Regions from separate parts of the Lysinibacillus sp. UBA5990 genome, predicted to be linked through region 2. Evidence: predicted binding sites of a transcription regulator. Region 2 holds the regulator's gene; each other region holds the start of a gene.
What was found. Region 2 encodes CtsR, which represses protease genes until heat stress. Its sites were predicted from a motif close to ATGGTCAATAAAGGTCAAACA; they were not measured.

Region 1 (6,716 bases), on a different contig from region 2:
ATATAATAGTGCAGCAACAATGTACGGTTCCCAGAAACGGAAGCTTGCACCTGCAACAACTTTACTAGCATATAGAATATCTGGTGCAGCAATGACTGTTACTAGTGAGGAATCCTTTAATAATGCTATGAATTCATTCCCTAATGGCGGGATCATGCGTCTAAAGGCCTGCGGTAAAATAACCTTACGCATCGCTTGATTATGTGTAAGACCAAGAGAACGAGCGGCCTCCATTTGCCCCTTTGCAATACTTTGGATACCTGCACGGAAAATTTCTGCGTTGTAAGCAGCACAGTTTAAAATAAGCGCTGTAATCCCCGAAACCATATATCCTAAAGAATGACCAAAAATGGTTGGAATAACGGCTAAGTGTATTAATAAAATTTGAACTAGCATTGGTGTTCCGCGGAATAAATCAACATATAATTTTGATGGCCAATAGATCCATTTTTTACTTGATAATTTTCCTAGTCCTAAAAACAGTCCTAAAAGAATACCGCCAAAATAACCACTAAGTGTCAAAATAAGTGTTACGCCAATACCTCGTATAAACATATCTCGGTAGTTCCAGACAATGTCCCAGCGTAGGTCAAAGATGTCCATCCGAAAACCCCATTTCCCCTTTAAAGTCATATCAATTAAATGAGTCGCTAGCATATTGCTTCGCGAGTGGCATTACCATTTTATTATTCGAAATCAGTACCTGTAATTTCTTTTAATTTACCGTTTTCTTTAATCTTTTTCAGACCTTCATTTAATTTATCTAATAGCTCTTTATTCCCCTTTTGAACCATAAAGCCATAGTATTCTTTTTCGAATGCGTCATCTTGAATGACTTTAATTTTTTGATCTGGATGCGCTTTAATATATTCGTATACTACCGCATTGTCTCCAATAGCTGCGTCAACATTACCATTTAACATCTCTTGAATTGCGATTGGCTGACTTTCGAAAGCCATGATATTTGTACTTGCTTCACCTTGTAGCTTTTTAGCTGCCATATGACCAGTAGCATTAATTTGTACGGACACCTTTTTATCTTTTAATTCATCTAATGATTTAATCTTTGAATCTTCTTTCACAACAATTAATAATTGAGATTCATAGTATGGCTCAGTAAAATCAAATGATTCTTTGCGCTCATCTGTAATTGTAATCCCTGAGGCACCAATATGTGTTTCACCATTTTTAATTGTTTGGAAAACGGGTTCCCAACCAATATTATTCCACTCTACTTCGAAATCCATTTCATCAGCAATTGCTTTTAAAATATCGACATCAATCCCCACAATTTTCCCTTTATCGTCAACAGATTCAAACGGTGCAAAAGTTGCTTCTGTCCCTACTTTATATACTTTCTTTCCATCTCCACCTTCTGAAGGTGTACTACCCGAAGAGGCATTGTCCTTTGTGCCACATCCTGCAAGTGCTAAAGTTAGCGCTGCTATAATCATAAGTAACATCCAAGCTGTTTTTTTCATTGCATTTCCCCCTATTTCGATAATTTTCCATTCTGCGTATTATTTTTCGCAATTCGGAAATGTTAGACTATTAGGTCAATTATATTAATATTATAGTATTTGTACAACAACTTTTCGCATAAAACTAAATATTTTTTCATATTAATTAATGGTAAATTCATTTAAATAGAAAAAATAAGCATTAATAACAATAAAACGAACCTAAAACTAATATATATACAATAGAAGCAATGCCAAATTTCGATAAATTTAAACAAAAAAAAGAATCCCCTCAGAAAGGATTCTTTTTTTCGGCTATTACTAGCCTTCACGGACAGTATGTTCACTAAAAAATAATTTGGAGTTGTTGCTTTTTTGAAGGTTTGAAAGGCATAAATAGGGGAATAATGCCAACTAGGACAGTATTCCCATTACTTTTCCTCTCTATCTCCACTAAGCAGGCTGCTAAACTACTTATTAGGAGATTGAGCTATTACAGTATATCAATATTCAGTAAAATGGCGCCCTCGGAGGGAATCGAACCCCCAGTGCAAGAACCGGAATCTTACGTGTTATCCATTACACCACGAGGGCAAAAAACACAAAAAAAAAGTACTCACCCTAGGCTTACGAAAAGCATGATGTAGATAATCCTCATTTTGAAGCATACCTGCAAAATAGTGTCCTGTACTTTCAAACTTATAACCTTACCTATTATACAAACGTATCACATATAATTCAACCATAGAATGCAAAAAGAATTTATTTTTTTTTATTTTAATTAATTTCACTTTAACAGGGTTAATATTTGACCTTCCCTGACTATAATGTGTATGATAAGGTTACAGCTGAAATAACAATGTAGATTTCAGCAAAGGTAATCGAATTTAGTTTTTTGAAGGAGGATTTAACATGAATTTAATTCCTACAGTTATTGAACAAACAAGCCGTGGTGAACGTGCATATGACATTTATTCACGTCTACTTAAAGACCGCATTATCCTTTTAGGAAGTGCTATTGATGACAATGTGGCAAACTCAATTGTCGCACAGCTACTTTTCCTACAAGCAGAAGATCCAGACAAAGACATTTCTCTTTACATTAATTCGCCAGGTGGATCAATTACGGCTGGTATGGCTATTTATGACACAATGCAAATTATTAAGCCAAAAGTTCAAACGATTTGTATTGGTATGGCTGCATCAATGGGAGCATTCTTACTTGCCGCGGGTGAACCTGGTAAACGTTTTGCATTACCAAATGCAGAAGTAATGATTCACCAACCACTAGGTGGCGCACAAGGTCAAGCGACAGAAATTGAAATTGCTGCTAAACGCATTTTATTCTTACGTGAAAAATTAAACGGCATTTTATCTGAACGCACTGGTCAACCACTTGAAGTCATTGCAAGAGACACAGATCGTGATAACTTCATGACTGCTGAACGTGCAAAAGAATATGGTTTAATCGATCACATTATGCACCGTAGTACGGATAATAAATAATACTAAAAAGCCTCACAGAAATTACTCTGTGAGGCTTCTTTATTTGTTTGTTAATCTTCATTTTCAATAATTGTAGCTAATGCTGTAACCGCTTGCTCAGCATCATTGCCTTCACTACTTAACGTTACTTCGGTACCTTTCGCAACCGCTAAGCTCATGACACCCATTATCGATTTGGCATTCACTTTTTTTTCATCTTTTTCTAGAAAGATATCCGCACTGAAACGATTGGCCTCCTGCACAAATAGTGCCGCTTGTCTAGCTTGTAGTCCTAATTTTAATTTAACCTGGACTCTTCTCTCGATCATTCTCAAAACTCCCCTTCACTACCGTTCATCTATTAGTTTTATCTTACCTTACTTACTAGCAAAAGAACAATAAGCGATTACGCATGACTTTCATACCTGAAAAGTATGATAACTTAACCACCTATTTTTTCACCGCGTCTTAATGCATCTGCTATTTCGTCTATTTTTCTTAAACGATGGTTGACACCTGATTTGCTGACGGTACCACTGGATACCATTTCACCAAGTTCTTTTAATGTAACATCTTGATACTCTACTCGTAATCGTGCAATTTCACGAAGCTTTTCTGGTAATTGGTCAAGACCAATTGAATTTTCAATAAATCGAATATTCTCTACCTGTCGTAATGCTGCTCCAATTGTTTTGTTTAGATTGGCCGTTTCACAGTTCACAATACGATTGACACTATTGCGCATGTCTCGCAATATCCGAACATCCTCAAATTTCATCATTGCCTGATGGGCACCTACAATATTAAGGAAATCAGAAATTTTTTCCGCTTCTTTTAAATAAGTAACAAAGCCTTTTTTGCGTTCAATTGTTTTGGCATTGAGTTCAAATTCATTCATTAAATCCATCAATGCCTCGCCATGTTCTTTATATAAAGAATAAATTTCTAAATGGTAGGCGGACGTTTCTGGGTTATTGACAGAGCCTCCTGCTAAAAATGCACCTCTTAAATAGGCTCTTTTTTGACCATTTCTTTTAATGAGCTTTCTTGAGATCGTATGATTAAATTGAAAGTCGTCTGAGATGATTTCTAAATCAATTAACAGCTCGCGTGCTCCTTCTCTTACACGGCAAATATATACATTATTTTTTTTCAATCGCATTTTCTTACGAACTAGCAATTCCACATTGTACGGATACAATTTTTTCATAATCGTATATAGTCTTCTTGCAATTGCAGCGTTTTCAGTTTGCACGTCCAAGCTTAGTTGTTTATTCGCAAAGGATAATGAACCATTCATACGAATTAGGGCAGAAACTTCTGCTTTCATACAATGATTGTCCGCTTCTATTTGGGTTAATTCCTTTTTTGTTTCAGAAGCAAAAGACATATCACGCCCCCCTTTCAATCATAATTTCTATGTATATGTTCATCTTACCATATACAATAAACACTTTATGTTTCTAGTATCGGTTCTCTTACCGATCATAAATACCTGCATAATCTACCAGCCATTCTGCAACATTCGTAGCATTATGTCGAACCGTACCATCTGATCGAATTGTAGCAATATCGCGCCTTATAACCTCTAATCCCATACTTTCAAGCTTTGCCACATCAAACGTCACTGGCTCTGCTCTTTCTTCTTTATACAATTCTTTTACAGGATTCGGCAGTTCTTCATCATTAACTAAAATCGAATCAATAAAGGAAGCGCCAACATGCTTATGTATGGCTGATACATGATCACCTGCTGTATAAGAAATGGTTTCACCTTTTTGTGTCATTAAATTACAAACATATATTTTTCTTCCTTTAGCTTTTACAACAGCTTCCCCAATCTCTTTGACAAGGAGATTCGGAATAATACTTGTGTATAAGCTTCCTGGGCCAATTAATATATAGTCTGCACGCTGAATTGCTCGAATAGCTTCTGGTAACGGTTGCACGTTTTCAGGTACTAAAAAAACGCGATCAATGCGTTTTGTCGCTGTTGGGATTTTTGATTCACCTTCAATGATTGAACCGCCCTCTAACACAGCATGTAAATTAATTTTTTTATTGGCTGCTGGTATTACACGGCCATGTACTTTTAACACCTTCCCCATCTCACTTATAGCATGGTTAAAATCACCAGTAATATCTGTAAGTGCTGTTAGCATTAAGTTGCCTAAGGAATGGCCACGTAAATCCTCTGACGCTGAAAAACGGTATTGAAACATTTGTTCCACTAGCGGTTCAATATCTGATAATGCCGCAATGACATTACGAACATCACCCGGTGGTGGGATATCATAATCATCTCGTAAACGTCCTGAAGAGCCGCCATCGTCTGCTACCGTCACAATAGCAGTAATATCAAATGGATGGTGCTTGAGCCCACGAAGTAATGTTGATAGTCCTGTTCCACCACCAATTACCACAAGCTTTGTTTGCTTTTTCCCCATTCACTCATTCCTTTCTACGATTAATATCACGATGCGTAATAACCGTATTCTCTTTGCTGGCTAGATAAGCCCCAAAAAACTCTGCTAAAGTTACTGAACGATGCTGACCACCAGTGCAACCAAAAGCGATAACAAGTTGTGATTTACCTTCTTGTCGATAAAGAGGAATCATAAAGTCGAACAAATCCGTTAGTTTTTGTATCAGTATCTGCGTATCCTCCAAGGCTAAAACATAAGAGGATACTTCTGTTTGAAGACCCGTCTTCGGACGTAGCTCCTCTACGTAATATGGATTTTTAAGGAAACGAACATCGAACACCAAGTCTGCATCAATTGGCATACCATGCTTGAAGCCAAAAGACATAATGTTTACGGTAAAAATTGTATCTGCTTCACTGGAAAATTCTTTAACTATCTTTTCACGTAATTGCTTTGGTTTCATGTTAGATGTGTTATAAACAAAATTAGCACGGCCCTTTACTTCCGATAAAAGTGCTCGCTCTTGCTTTATACCATCTAAAGGTAAGCCGCTTACTGCCAATGGATGGGCTCTTCTTGTTTCTTTATAGCGCCTTACTAATGTGGCATCGTCTGCATCTAAAAATAAAATACGAGCTACAATGTCGCCTTCTTTTAGTATATGGTCTAACGCCCCAATAAGCGCATCAAAAAAGTTGCCTCCACGCATATCCATCACTGCTGCAATACGTGTACTATTTTTTCCAGAATCTCTTAGCAGCGTTAAAAAAGTTGTAAGTAACGCAGGTGGTAAATTATCAATACAGTAATACCCTAAATCTTCAAAGCTTTGAATAGCTACGGTCTTCCCAGCTCCAGACATTCCTGTAATAATAACCAATTCATGTGTACTTTGTTGGCCTTCAACCACCACTGTCATGCAACTCCTTTATTGATCTTTTGATATTTGTATTTTCTGGTGAAGTAATTCAAAATTCGTTGTATAGTCAAACGTGCCATACTGAATACCTGATTGCGAAATAGCAAATTGCAAATTAGTGCGATCTCCTTCAGCCATTGGCAAATGTGCTAAATCCTCTACTGGGTGCCATGCAAGTTTACCTTCTCTAGTTTCTACAAACGGTACACCGTCTACATCCTTAGCAACAAATGTATAAAGCATCCATTCATCTACGACTTCATCATTTTCTTTAATGACCATCGTATATACACCCTTTAGGTGTACATGTAAAGGTTTAACATTTGTCTCTTCCTGAAATTCACGAATAGCAGCCTCAAAGATGGACTCACCGCTTTCCATTTTTCCACCCGGAGCAACGTACCAACCACGTCTTGGTTTCTGAAG
Region 2 (6,716 bases):
GACAATTAAAATCAACCCAGTACCATTCGAACTCTTGTTGATGTATGGATTCCAAAGGGAAATCTTTTAGTAATTGTTGTTTTTTTGTAATGCCAATGGTGCTTATCACAGCTTTCACCTCAAAGTATTTACTACAAAATATATTTAATGTTCTTCTTTAAAGCATACCCATCCACCAAACAAAGTAGTGGCAAAAAAACGTGAAGGTTTTATAAAACCTGCTTCATGTAATAATGTTAAAATGGCTTCCTCGGGCATAAATGACAGGGCACGAATGGATTTTTCCATTTCTGCAACATCAGCAACGGAAAGTTTTGTATGTTGGAGCCAGTAAGAACGCCATAAATCGAATTGTAGTTCCGTTTCAATAGTACCAGGTCGACCGTATTTCGAAACTAGGACAAATGGTGCGCCAGGTTGTAAATGGTTCCAAATTTCTTTCAGGGTCGATAGCTTATCTTCATAGCTTTGAATAAAATGAAGGACGAGTACACAACTAGCTGCATCAAATTTTATAGCAGGTAGATGGGTATCCAGCAATGTTCCATGATAGAACGACAGATCATTCGGTAAAGATTGGAGACGCTCCTTTGCTATTTCGAGCATGGATTCTGACGGATCAATACCCGTAAATGACCAATGTGGTCTTCCATCTGCTAGCTGCAATATTTCATTGCCACTACCTGCACCAACAACCAATATATCCGCATGCTCATGTAATGTAGAACGATAAAAAGTTTGTATTAAACGAAGCATTGCCTCATAGCTTGGTAGAGTACGGCGAATCCCCTTTTCATATTCATTTGCTAATGTGTGGTTGAATTCCATTTCTCATCACGACCTTTCAAAATTTTTTTAAAAAACTCACTTTAAACTGAAACTATTACGGGTATAGTTCCGTAAATAGTAGTACATAAAACGATAGATAACGTATAAAGAAAGGGTTGATATATATGGAGAGTAAATGGTCTAAAGTAATCATACACGCAAGTTCGTTTTTTGCGCCATGGTTAGTTCCCATTATCTTCTTTTTAATTAGTTCGGATGAGGAAGTGAAGGCAATTTCTATTCAAGCTATTCTTTTCCAACTTGTCATGGCAATTTTACTTGCTGTTTCTGGATTCTTAAGCATTTTCATTATTGGCATTCCATTTTTAATTGTTTTTGGGATTATGCTATTTGTAGTACCAATTATAGGTATTGTCAAAGCATTAACTGACGAGCCTTGGCGTTATCCAATTGTAGGTCGTTGGGTATAATTTTTATAGACGCAAGTATATGCTAGTTGCATATGCTTGCGTTTTTTCTATGGATAAAAAGGGTACATTAGGTGTAGGAAGCAAAATGATATGCTTGATAACCACTAATTAGTGCTATTTTCTACGCTTGAATATCGTTTTTTAGCCTTTTCATTTTTCTCTAGGCGAAATCATTGCAATTATTTTCAAGCGTTTTGTATAATATACTCAAAGAAAGTCAAAGATAGTCAAAGTCAGTGAAGCAAGCGAGGTGTATTCCTAAAATGCGTAATATATCAGACATCATAGAAGGTTACTTAAAGCAAGTACTTGAATTAGGTGGAGAAGGACATATTGAAATAAAACGTAGTGAAATTGCAGACAAATTTCAATGTGTACCGTCACAAATAAATTATGTCATTAATACAAGATTTACCGCCGAGCGAGGTTACCTTGTGGAGAGCAAGCGAGGTGGTGGTGGATACATTCGAATTTTACGTGTCCGCGCGAATTCACAGATTGATTTAATCGACGATGTTCTCCGGCATATTGAAGGTGGAGCATCGCAAACAATGGCAGAAGATTTAGTGTATCGACTCATCGATGAGCAGGTAATTTCAAAGCGAGAAGCGAAATTAATGTTAGCAGCAATTGATCGCTCAACAATTGACTTACATCTCCCTCTAAGAGATATAATTCGTGCAAAGATATTGCGTGCGATGCTGACAACTATAAAATATGAGCAACAGAAATAGTGAGGTGATGGAAATGATATGTGAACATTGTAAACAACGTAATGCGACAGTTACTGTAACACAAGTTCAAAATGGGCAAAAGGTGGAGCACCATTATTGTGACGTCTGCGCCTCACAGTTCCATCCATTTCATGCAGAGTTTAAACAAGAGCCAGTTTCCATACAACAGTTATTATCAAACTGGTTTGGCTCACCTACATGGCAAAAGGTAGGAGAAAAACAACAAACACAGCCACAACAGCAGACATGCCCACAATGTGAATTTACGTATAAGCAATTTTTAAAAGAAGGTAAGTTTGGTTGCCCAAGCTGTTATGACACTTTTAGTGAGCATTTACCTAAGCTCTTTAATCGCATACAGGCTGGTCCCCAACATATTGGGAAAATGCCAGGTGCCCATAGCAATGTGTATGTCATTAAAAAGCAAATAGAGGATATCCGTAAACGTATGAAGTTCGCTGTAGATGAAGAGCAATTCGAAGAGGCAGCAAAACTTCGAGACGAAGTCAAAGAGCTTGAGAAGCAGCTACAATTTGAAGGTGGTGATGTGTCTTGATGATTGAATCGTTTTTAGAGCGTGCGACACCTACGTGGATGCGTATTGAAGACGATTATTCTGACATTGTCATTAGTACACGAATTCGCCTTGCTCGAAATTTAGATGGATATCGTTTTCCACTATCGTTTTCAGAGAACGAGGCTTTACAGGTGGAACAGGCAGTTACACATGCAGTCAGTGATAGTCCAACCCTACAAAATGATTATGCATATTTTGCTATCAATGATTTAACACCTTTACAACGTCAAATTCTTGTAGAAAAGCATTTGATTAGTCCGCAGCTTGCCAAAAAAGAGCAGGTGGGCTCCGTTCTTCTGTCACAAGATGAATCCGTGAGTATTATGGTGAATGAAGAGGATCATTTACGCATTCAATGTATGACAGCGAGTTTCCAGCTTCAAAATGCCTATGAACAAGCGAATAAGATTGACCGTATTCTAGAGAAGATCTTACCTTATGCTTTTCGAGATACATTTGGCTATTTAACAAGCTGTCCTACAAATATTGGTACTGGGCTTCGAGCATCTGTGATGATGCATTTACCTGCTCTTACGTTAACGGGACAGATGAATCAAATTATAAATGCGATGACACGCTTAGGTATGACCGTAAGAGGTATATATGGTGAAGGAAGCGAAAATTTAGGAAATGTTTATCAAGTGTCCAACCAAATTACACTTGGAAAGACAGAAGAAGATATTTTAGCAGATATACAAAGTGTTGCTGAAAAAATTATACAAAAAGAACGACATGCGAGAGGTAAATTGATGGAAAAAGCTGAGCTTGCTTTAGAAGATCGAGTTTATCGAGCTTTAGGTACCCTTACGTATGCAAGAATTTTAACAAGTGAGGAAGCGGCTACCTGTCTTTCAAATGTTCGTTTAGGAGTTGACCTACAGTTGATTGACGGTATACTCGCAACAACTTTAAATGAGTGTGTCGTCAGTATGCAACCCGGTTTTTTACAGCATTATGCAGGTGAGGCATTACCGCCTGCTGAACGTGATCGTGTACGAGCTGAAATGCTACGTGAGGCATTATTTCAAACACACACGAATAAGCCTAATAATGGGGAAAAAGGAGAGGATTTATATGATGTTTAATCGTTTTACACAACGCGCGCAAAAAGTATTACAGCTTGCTCAGGAAGAGGCTATTCGTTGGAAGCACGAATCCATTGGCACAGAGCACATTTTATTAGGGCTTATACGTGAAGGCGGCGGTATTGCTGCAAAAGCGTTAGAAGCTATTGATATTAGTCCTCAAATGATTGAAGCTGGTATTGAAGAATTAGTCGGTAAAGGGAAAGAAGATGTTGGTCCAATAGTTCACTATACGCCACGAGCGAAGAAAGTAATTGAACTATCGGTTGACGAATCACGTAAATTAGGTCATTCGTATATCGGTACAGAACATTTACTATTAGCACTTATACGTGAAGGTGAAGGTGTAGCAGCTCGCGTCTTAAATAATGCAGGTGTAGGCTTAAATAAAGCACGTCAGCAAGTTTTATTATTATTAGGAAATAATGATAACGCGCAGTCTGGTCAACAAGCGGCACAAGCGGCGAATACCCCAACATTAGATAGTTTAGCCCGTGATTTAACACAAATTGCCCGTGAAGGTACGTTAGATCCTGTTATTGGTCGAAGCAAGGAAATTACACGTGTTATCGAAGTATTATCACGTCGTACAAAAAATAACCCTGTCCTAATTGGTGAGCCAGGTGTTGGTAAAACAGCTATTGCTGAAGGATTAGCACAGCAAATTATTAATAATGAAGTACCAGAAATTCTTCGCGACAAACGAGTGATGACGCTTGATATGGGAACTGTCGTTGCAGGTACAAAATATCGTGGAGAATTTGAGGACCGTTTGAAAAAAGTAATGGATGAAATCCGCCAAGCCGGCAATATCATTTTATTTATTGATGAATTGCATACTTTAATCGGTGCAGGTGGTGCAGAAGGTGCGATTGACGCATCAAATATTTTAAAACCGTCCTTAGCACGTGGGGAGCTTCAATGTATCGGTGCGACAACACTTGATGAATATCGTAAATATATTGAAAAAGATGCAGCATTAGAGCGTCGTTTCCAACCGATCCAAGTGGATGAACCAACGGTGGAAGAAGCTATTCTCATTATTCAAGGTTTACGTGACCGCTATGAAGCACATCACCGAGTGAAAATTACAGATGAAGCAATTGAAGCAGCGGCAAAAATGGGTGATCGATATATTTCAGACCGCTTCTTACCGGATAAAGCAATCGACCTTATCGATGAAGCGGGTTCAAAGGTTCGCTTACGTTCATTCGCAGTGCCACCAAACTTAAAGGCACTTGAAGATAAGCTTGAAAATGTTCGCTCAGAAAAGAACGCTGCTGTATCAGGTCAAGAGTTTGAAAAGGCTGCAGCACTTAGAGATACTGAGCAAAAGCTTAAAGATGAGATTGAAGCTACGCGAAAAAATTGGAAAGAAGAGCAAGGCAAGGCCGAATCCAAAGTGACTGTAGATGATGTTGCGGCAGTTGTATCGATGTGGACAGGAATTCCTGTAGCTAAAATCGCTTCTGAAGAATCTTCAAAATTATTACAACTTGAAGAAGAGCTACACAAACGCGTTGTAGGGCAAGGCGAAGCGGTAGAAGCTATTTCTCGTGCGATCCGTCGTGCAAGAGCGGGCCTCAAAGATCCAAAACGACCTATCGGTTCATTTATTTTCTTAGGACCTACAGGTGTTGGTAAAACAGAGCTTGCAAGAGCACTAGCTGAAGTGATGTTTGGTGACGAGGATGCTATGATTCGTGTCGATATGTCTGAGTACATGGAGAAACATTCGACTTCTCGTTTAGTAGGTTCGCCTCCAGGCTATGTAGGCTTTGACGATGGTGGTCAATTGACTGAAAAAGTTCGTCGTAAACCATATTCTGTTGTACTACTAGATGAAATTGAAAAAGCACACCCTGATGTTTTCAATATTCTACTGCAAGTTCTTGAAGATGGTCGTTTAACGGACTCTAAGGGGCGGGTAGTAGACTTCCGTAACACAGTAGTCATTATGACTTCAAATGTCGGTGCGGATGCTCTTAAATATCAAAAAAGCCTTGGTTTTAATGTAGGTGGCGCAGATTCTAAACATAAAGATATGAAGAGTACGATGCTGGAAGAATTGAAAAAAGCATTCCGTCCAGAATTCTTAAACCGTATTGATGAAATGATTGTCTTCCATTCATTAGAAAAAGAGCATTTAAAAGAAATCATTGCGATGATGGGGAATGCTCTAACAAAACGGTTGAAAGAACAAGATATCTCACTAGAATTAACAGATGCAGCGCTTGAAAAAATTGCACAGGAGGGCTATGACCCTCAATACGGTGCACGTCCACTACGTCGAGCATTACAAAAACAAGTGGAAGACCGATTATCAGAAGAATTACTAAAAGGTAATGTGGAGAAGGGTAATCACGTTGTTATTGATTATATAAACGATGAGTTTATTGTGAAGAAAAAAGAGGGAGTTTCTATCTCTAAATAATTTCAAGTGAAAGACAGTGAGGCATTAAGTGCCAAGCTGTCTTTTTTTTTGTACAATTAATATAAGAACAAATATTCGAGGTGATGGAAAGTTGGCTAAGAAAAAAACGAAATTTGTATGTTCAGGCTGTGGCTATGAATCGGCAAAATGGATGGGAAGATGTCCGGGCTGTGGGGAATGGAATAAGATGGTAGAGGAAGTAGAAGTTATTGCGAAAGGACCACGTGGGGCATTCCAGCATTCCGCTACAGTTACTCAAAAGGCAATTCCTATTATTCAGGTGGAAGCTAGTGAAGAGTCCCGTGTAGCGACAGAAATGGGCGAGCTGAACCGCGTGTTAGGTGGTGGTATTGTGCCGGGATCTCTAGTATTAATAGGTGGTGATCCTGGGATTGGGAAATCCACATTATTACTACAAGTTTCAGCTTTGCTTTCCAATAAAGGTCATCGTGTACTTTATATTTCTGGTGAGGAATCTATCCGTCAAACGAAGCTACGTGCGGAGCGTTTGGGGGTAATTTCACAAGAACTATACATTTATTCCGAAACAAATCTTGAGTTTTTGAATCAAACGATTGAGGAAGTACAGCCGAAATTTGTCATTGTCGATTCCATTCAAACCGTCTT
Region 3 (6,716 bases), on a different contig from region 2:
TAGATACCTTCTTCTTCATTTTTAGCTAAATCTTCAAAGTGCTTCAAAAAAAGCTCTGGCGACACTTGAGATGTTTTGGGTTGGGCACCTTGACGGATTCCATCATAAACCTCTTTGGAATCAATGGAAATGACATCTTCATATTCTTTGTTGTTCAATTGCACTCGTAAAGGGAGTAGCACGACATCATTTTCTTCATAGTAAGACTTTGGTAGATCACATCCACTATCCGTAAAAATCTTCATTCTCTTGTCCCCCTAATTTCAACTTACTTTTTAAAGCCTTTTTAGCTTTATTCAGTCGGTACTCACTTAAATCAACCGGAAGGGGTACCACTGAATAAAGTTAAACTGGTAAAAATGGTATGGTAACTTGAACTTACTACTTAACTATGATAATTTCAAGCGTTCGATGAGTATTTTTGCAATCCCATCATCATTATTTGTAGTAGTGATTTCATTGGCAATATTTTTAAGGCTGGATATACCATTCCCCATCGCTACGCCAAGTCCAGCATATTCGATCATCTCTAAATCATTGTCTTCATCACCAAATGCAATAATACGTTCACGTGGAATACCTAAATCATTCGCTACATGTGCAATGCCTACTGCTTTATTTAATCCACGTCGAACAATTTCTATAATATGAAGAGGTGCGCCCCAACGACGGTGTTCAATAACTTCAGCGTGCACTGCCTGTAAGTGATCGCGGATAATGACAGAATTGTCTTCATTTGCCTGTATCAGTAAACTTGTAGGATTATCTAAGAGATGTGTGTATAAATCCCCAAGTGTAATTTTGGGATTACCCATATTAAAAATATTTAAGATGCGATCATCCTCTGTGTGTACATAAATATCATCCTTTACCTCAGCGATAATATTTTCATACTCATAACTATTAATGGAATTAACGACATCATGGACAACACTTAAATCAATGGGAGTGTGCATATGCTGCCAAGAGGCATTTTTAGGGTGATGCACATAGGCGCCATTAAAGTTGACTATTGGTGTTGTAAGCCCAAGCTCATGATAATAAATATCACTGGCACGGTATGGACGGCCAGTTGCAATCATTACTTGATGTCCTTGTTCCTTAGCCTGCAATAATGATTTTTTTGTTTTTGCGGAAATTTGTTGTTGGTCTGTTAATAAAGTACCATCTAAATCCAATACGATTAAATGCGGTTTCATAGCTCGTTGCCCCTTTCCTATAGTTTGAATAGTATCTCTTTGTCTTTCATTCGTCAAAATTTTGTCACAGTGAAAAAAGTTTGCTAACATAAAGATGAGACAAGAGTTGGGAGTGACAAGAATGTTTGTAGAAAAAGAAATGTGGGGAAATATTCCTTTATTACATATACATACAGACAATATGAATGAAGATACCCCGGTAGTGATCTTTTTACATGGCTTTATGAGTGCAAAAGAACATAACTTACACTATGCATATCAATTGGTGCATAAAGGGGTGCGTGTCCTATTACCAGATGCAAAATTTCATGGTGACCGTAGCGAAGGCCTCTCAGATATACAAATGAACTTGAAATTTTGGGACATTGTTATAAATTCTATTCATGAAGTGGAACAATTATATAATGAATTAAAGAATAAAAATTTATTAGCTCATCATAAAATTGGCATAGCAGGTACGTCCATGGGTGGTATTGTGACATCAGGTTGTCTTAAGCTTTATGATTGGATTCAAACGGCTGCAATATGTATGGGTGCGCCTGGTTTTATAAAATTGGGTGAATACCAATTGCAACAATTCACAAAAAGTGGTGTCAATTGGCCCATGACAGAGGAAGATGTTCAAAAGATTAATGAAGTCCTAGCAACCTATGATGTCAGTCTAACTCCTGAAAAATTTGCCGGACGCCCGATTTTCTTTTGGCACGGTGAATTAGATAAAACCGTACCTTTCCATGAAACATATAAATTTTATGAAACCTTACGGGAATACTATCAAGCAAACCCTGAAAATTTAACATTCATGGTGAATAAAAAGGCTGGACATGCTGTACCACGTGATGGAATGCTGGCAGCAACAGATTGGCTTGCAGAGCATTTGGCATAATATGATGCATCTGCTATGATAAGGTTAACACTATGATGGAAGGAGAAATGGGAATGGATCAAGATATGAAAGATAGCATGTTAGGTGCATTAGAAAACGTAATTGACCCTGAGCTTGGAATTGATATCGTCAACTTAGGTTTAGTATATGATGTAGAATTAGATGATGAAGGTGTAGCGACGGTTACAATGACGCTAACATCGATGGGGTGTCCCCTTGGCCCAGTGATTGTGGATCAAGTGAATACAGCATTAAATGAACTTCCAGAAGTGAAAAGTACAAATGTAAACATTGTATGGAATCCACCTTGGTCAAAAGATAAAATGTCACGCTATGCAAAAATGGCATTGGGTGTACGCTAATATTATTTATTAAAAATCCCTGCTTATTATAAATAGGCAGGGATTTAGCATGTAACGAATTAATCGATACGGCATACTTGTAATGGACAATTTTCGCAGGCAATCTCATTTTTTAAAAATTGTAAATCATGAATAGTAATAAAGCCTTTGTCAAAAGTCAAAATGTCATGTTTTTTTAAATCATTCAACATACGATTAATCATTTCACGACTAGTCGCACACAAATTAGCAATTTCCGTATTCGTTAGTTGAAACTCAATAAAAATGGAACCATCCTCTAAAGGTTTACCATACGTATTAGATAGACGAATGAGTGTTGAAAACAAGGCACCCTTTTTCCCATTTAACACTAAATCACGCAAACGACTTTGATGCTTTAAATTTTCTGTTTGTAGCCACTTCATATATTCCACCATGATCGTAGGCTGTTCTTCTAGTAAATGTTCTAATGATTTTCGACTTAAAACATACAGCGTAGCAGATTCTAAAACTTTTGCAGTCATGGAGTTATAGACAAGGTTACAAAATAATGAACCTTCTCCAATGATACTATCAGGACCACATATACGAATCGTCAATTCCTTGCCAGTTTCGGTTTCTTGACTAATCGATATAACACCTGACTTAATATAGTATATTTCCTTTGACCGTTCGCCCTCTAGAAAAATTTTATTCCCTTTAGTTACTTTGATAAAAACACCATGCTTTTGAAAAAGGTCCATAATTTTTTCAAACATATTATCCATTGAAACCATATCTCCAACACATCGCTTTCTTTTTGTAATAAATGGCGATTATTACAAAAGGACAGTGGACTTTTCGATACTAAAACATAGAAACATACAGTTATTATAACGTAAATTTTCAAGAATAAGTGTAAAAATTTAGTGCTATTTCTTTGCGAAGAACTGTCGAGTGATGTAAAATAAAGTTAGTCAAAGAAGGTCAAACTTTTAAAAAGAACCACAATGGGTATAAAAATTATGCGAAATATTAAAGTAAAGGAGTGCTAGTTATGCAATTTCAACAAACAGATAATCAAAAGCCATTAGAGCAATTTGGACGTAATTTAATAGAAGAAGTGAAAAATGGCAAAATGGATCCTGTCATTGGGCGCGATGAGGAAATTCGAAATGTCATTCGTATTTTAACACGTAAAACAAAAAATAATCCTGTATTAATTGGTGAGCCAGGAGTTGGTAAAACAGCGATTGTAGAAGGTTTAGCGCAACGTATTGTGAAGGGTGATGTACCAGAGGGCTTGAAAGAGTGCGTGCTATACGAGCTGGATATGAGTGCCTTAATCGCAGGTGCAAGCTACCGTGGCCAATTTGAAGAGCGTTTAAAAGGCGTGTTAAAAGAGGTTAAGGATTCAGAAGGACAGATCATTTTATTTATTGATGAAATTCATACAATTGTAGGCGCAGGCAAAACGGATGGTGCAATGGATGCAGGAAATATGTTAAAGCCCATGCTAGCCCGTGGAGAATTACACTGTATCGGTGCCACTACATTAGATGAATATCGTATGTATATTGAAAAAGATCCTGCCTTAGAACGTCGGTTCCAGCAAGTTCTTGTACGCGAGCCTTCAATTGAAGATACTGTGTCTATTTTACGAGGCTTAAAAGAACGCTTTGAATTACATCATGCAGTACGTATTCATGACCGCGCGATTGTGGCTGCAGCAGAACTCTCCAATCGTTATATTACAGAGCGATTTTTACCAGATAAGGCGATTGATTTAATTGATGAGGCATGTGCAATGATCCGTACAGAAATTGATTCAATGCCACAGGAACTAGATGCCGTGACTCGACGTATTATGCAACTAGAGATTGAAGAACAAGCGTTACGTAAGGAGAAGGACGAAGCGAGTAAAAAACGTCTTGAGCAATTACGAGAGGAATTGGCTAAGTTAAAAGAGTCCTCTGAGGGGATGCGGCAACAATGGGAAGCAGAGAAGGAAAAGCTACATGATATTCAGAAAAAACGGGAGACATTAGATAAATACCGCCGTGATTTAGATGAGGCGGAAAGTAAGTATGATTTAAATAAAGCTGCTGAATTACGTCATGGTAAGATTCCAACACTTGAAAAAGACATTCAGGTGCTCGAGAAAGAATTAGAAAGCGGTGCAGAGACCCGTATTTTACGTGAAGAAGTGACAGCTGAAGAAATTGCAGCAATTGTTTCTCGCTGGACTGGTATTCCTGTGACAAAACTAGTGGAGGGCGAGCGAGAAAAACTATTGCGTTTAAAAGAAACATTACATGAACGGGTAGTTGGACAAGATACAGCTGTTCAATTAGTAACAGAGGCTGTATGGCGTGCCCGTGCAGGTATTAAAGATCCGCATCGGCCAATTGGTAGTTTTTTATTCTTAGGTCCAACAGGTGTTGGTAAAACAGAGCTTGCTAAGGCACTAGCTGCTCAATTATTTGATTCAGAAGATCATTTTATTCGTATTGATATGAGCGAATATATGGAGAAGCATAGCGTGTCTCGTTTAGTTGGTGCTCCTCCAGGTTACATTGGCTATGAGGAAGGCGGTCAATTAACAGAAGCTGTACGTCGTAACCCTTATTCTGTAGTGTTATTAGATGAAATTGAAAAAGCACACCCAGATGTGGCTAATATTTTATTGCAAATTTTAGATGACGGTCGAATTACAGATAGTCAAGGGCGTATGGTCAATTTTACAAATACCGTCGTGATTTTAACATCGAATATCGGCTCTAGTTATTTAATGGAGGCTAAAGATGACGATCCAAGCGTTGAAGACTTGGTTATGACAGCTCTCAGACAGCATTTCAAACCAGAGTTATTAAACCGTATGGATGATATTATCTTTTTCCATGCCTTATCAAATAAGCACTTTACAGCAATTGCTTGGAAGTATGTGGAGCAGTTAATTAAACGTGTGGCAGAACAAGAAATTACATTAGCTGTCGACCAAGAAGTAATTGATTGGGTTGTCCTACAAGGAGCAGATGCTCAATTTGGGGCAAGACCACTAAAACGCTTTGTACAACGACATATCGAAACGGCTGTGGCTATGGAACTGCTACGAGGCGAGGTATTGCCTGGAGAAACATTGCATGTAAAAATGCATGATGGCCATTGTATAGTGGAAAAATAGCAGAAAAAACCTGTTTCGCATAATGCGGAACAGGTTTTTTCTAGCTGAATTAATGATGGTCTGCAGCCTCTGGTGTAGGATCGTTTGGAATGATTGCTCCAATAATAAAAATTAAGATGGAGAATACAACTGAAACGATTGCCCCTGTCTTAAAATCAAATGGTGCACCAAGTACAGAGCTGACTACATAGTTTAACATAGAAACTAGTAGGAATGACCATACGAACGTTACGATATATTGCATTAATTTCACCTCAACCGAACTTTTTTCATCATAAGTTTTTACTCATATTCATTATCATATCATAACATAAATCGAAAAAAAATGAATCTTTTATGTGAAACATGGCGAATTTGTCACAACAAATACAAGGTTTTGCATTTTATAATTCTCATGTATTTTTTGAGGCATTCAATTTGCCAAAGTATGCAAACCTGAAAAAAGGTATTTGGAAACTCTATAGACTTCACGCTATACGCAGTATAAGCCTAAGCCTACTTTCAATAACAAAAAACGACTCGTTCAACGTACAATAATTTTAAATCATCTTGCGTCATTCCTTGACTATGCGTTATAATTATGACCAGTTACTAATAATTGATAGTAAGAAAGCTGAGGGGTTGCTATATGAACGCTGGTATTTTAGGAATAGGCAAATACGTTCCTGAGAAAGTCGTGACAAATTTTGATTTAGAAAAAATAATGGATACTTCGGATGAGTGGATTCGTACGCGAACAGGCATTGAAGAACGTCATTTTGCGGCAGATGATCAGGAAACTTCAGATTTAGCAGTAGCCGCTGCTAAAGAAGCTATTGCAAAAGCGGGTATTACGCCTGAGGAGATTGGGTTAATACTTGTAGCAACTGTCACACAGGATCAAACTTTCCCAAGTGTAGCATGTATGGTTCAGGAACAACTCGGAGCAGTAAATGCTGCGGCGATGGATCAAGCAGCCGCATGTGCAGGATTTATATATAGTTTAGTGACAGCTAAACATTTTGTAGAGGCAAACACTTATAAATATGTCTTAGTAGTAGGTGTTGAAAAGCTGTCAAAAGTCATTGATTGGAATGATCGAAATACAGCAGTATTATTCGGTGATGGCGCGAGCGCAGCAGTTATAG

Region 1: clpP (ATP-dependent Clp endopeptidase proteolytic subunit ClpP) is a predicted target of CtsR. The motif match lies at 2,266-2,286, and genes of this name have one in related genera.
Region 3: B3D94_RS22345 (ATP-dependent Clp protease ATP-binding subunit) is a predicted target of CtsR. The motif match lies at 3,379-3,399, and genes of this name have one in related genera.

The regions. Positions count from the first base shown of each region.
Region 1 covers NZ_DJAY01000005.1:189,594-196,309, forward strand. The annotation lists gene B3D94_RS03905 (amino acid ABC transporter permease) at 1-603, opposite strand, end outside; gene B3D94_RS03910 (basic amino acid ABC transporter substrate-binding protein) at 687-1,481, opposite strand; tRNA gene B3D94_RS03915 (tRNA-Arg) at 1,980-2,054, opposite strand; gene clpP (ATP-dependent Clp endopeptidase proteolytic subunit ClpP) at 2,373-2,966, shown strand; gene B3D94_RS03925 (HPr family phosphocarrier protein) at 3,017-3,274, opposite strand; gene whiA (DNA-binding protein WhiA) at 3,388-4,335, opposite strand; gene B3D94_RS03935 (gluconeogenesis factor YvcK family protein) at 4,424-5,392, opposite strand; gene rapZ (RNase adapter RapZ) at 5,397-6,290, opposite strand; gene B3D94_RS03945 (NUDIX hydrolase) at 6,300-6,716, opposite strand, start outside.
Region 2 covers NZ_DJAY01000009.1:59,952-66,667, reverse strand. The annotation lists gene corA (magnesium/cobalt transporter CorA) at 1-109, opposite strand, end outside; gene B3D94_RS05915 (class I SAM-dependent methyltransferase) at 145-828, opposite strand; gene B3D94_RS05910 (DUF4870 domain-containing protein) at 954-1,259, shown strand; gene B3D94_RS05905 (CtsR family transcriptional regulator) at 1,523-1,993, shown strand; gene B3D94_RS05900 (UvrB/UvrC motif-containing protein) at 2,007-2,549, shown strand; gene B3D94_RS05895 (protein arginine kinase) at 2,546-3,655, shown strand; gene B3D94_RS05890 (ATP-dependent Clp protease ATP-binding subunit) at 3,645-6,089, shown strand; gene radA (DNA repair protein RadA) at 6,181-6,716, shown strand, end outside.
Region 3 covers NZ_DJAY01000016.1:110,737-117,452, forward strand. The annotation lists gene B3D94_RS22320 (DegV family protein) at 1-245, opposite strand, end outside; gene B3D94_RS22325 (Cof-type HAD-IIB family hydrolase) at 390-1,199, opposite strand; gene B3D94_RS22330 (prolyl oligopeptidase family serine peptidase) at 1,321-2,085, shown strand; gene B3D94_RS22335 (metal-sulfur cluster assembly factor) at 2,139-2,447, shown strand; gene B3D94_RS22340 (Crp/Fnr family transcriptional regulator) at 2,507-3,193, opposite strand; gene B3D94_RS22345 (ATP-dependent Clp protease ATP-binding subunit) at 3,463-5,589, shown strand; gene B3D94_RS22350 (YjzD family protein) at 5,639-5,833, opposite strand; gene B3D94_RS22355 (beta-ketoacyl-ACP synthase III) at 6,218-6,716, shown strand, end outside.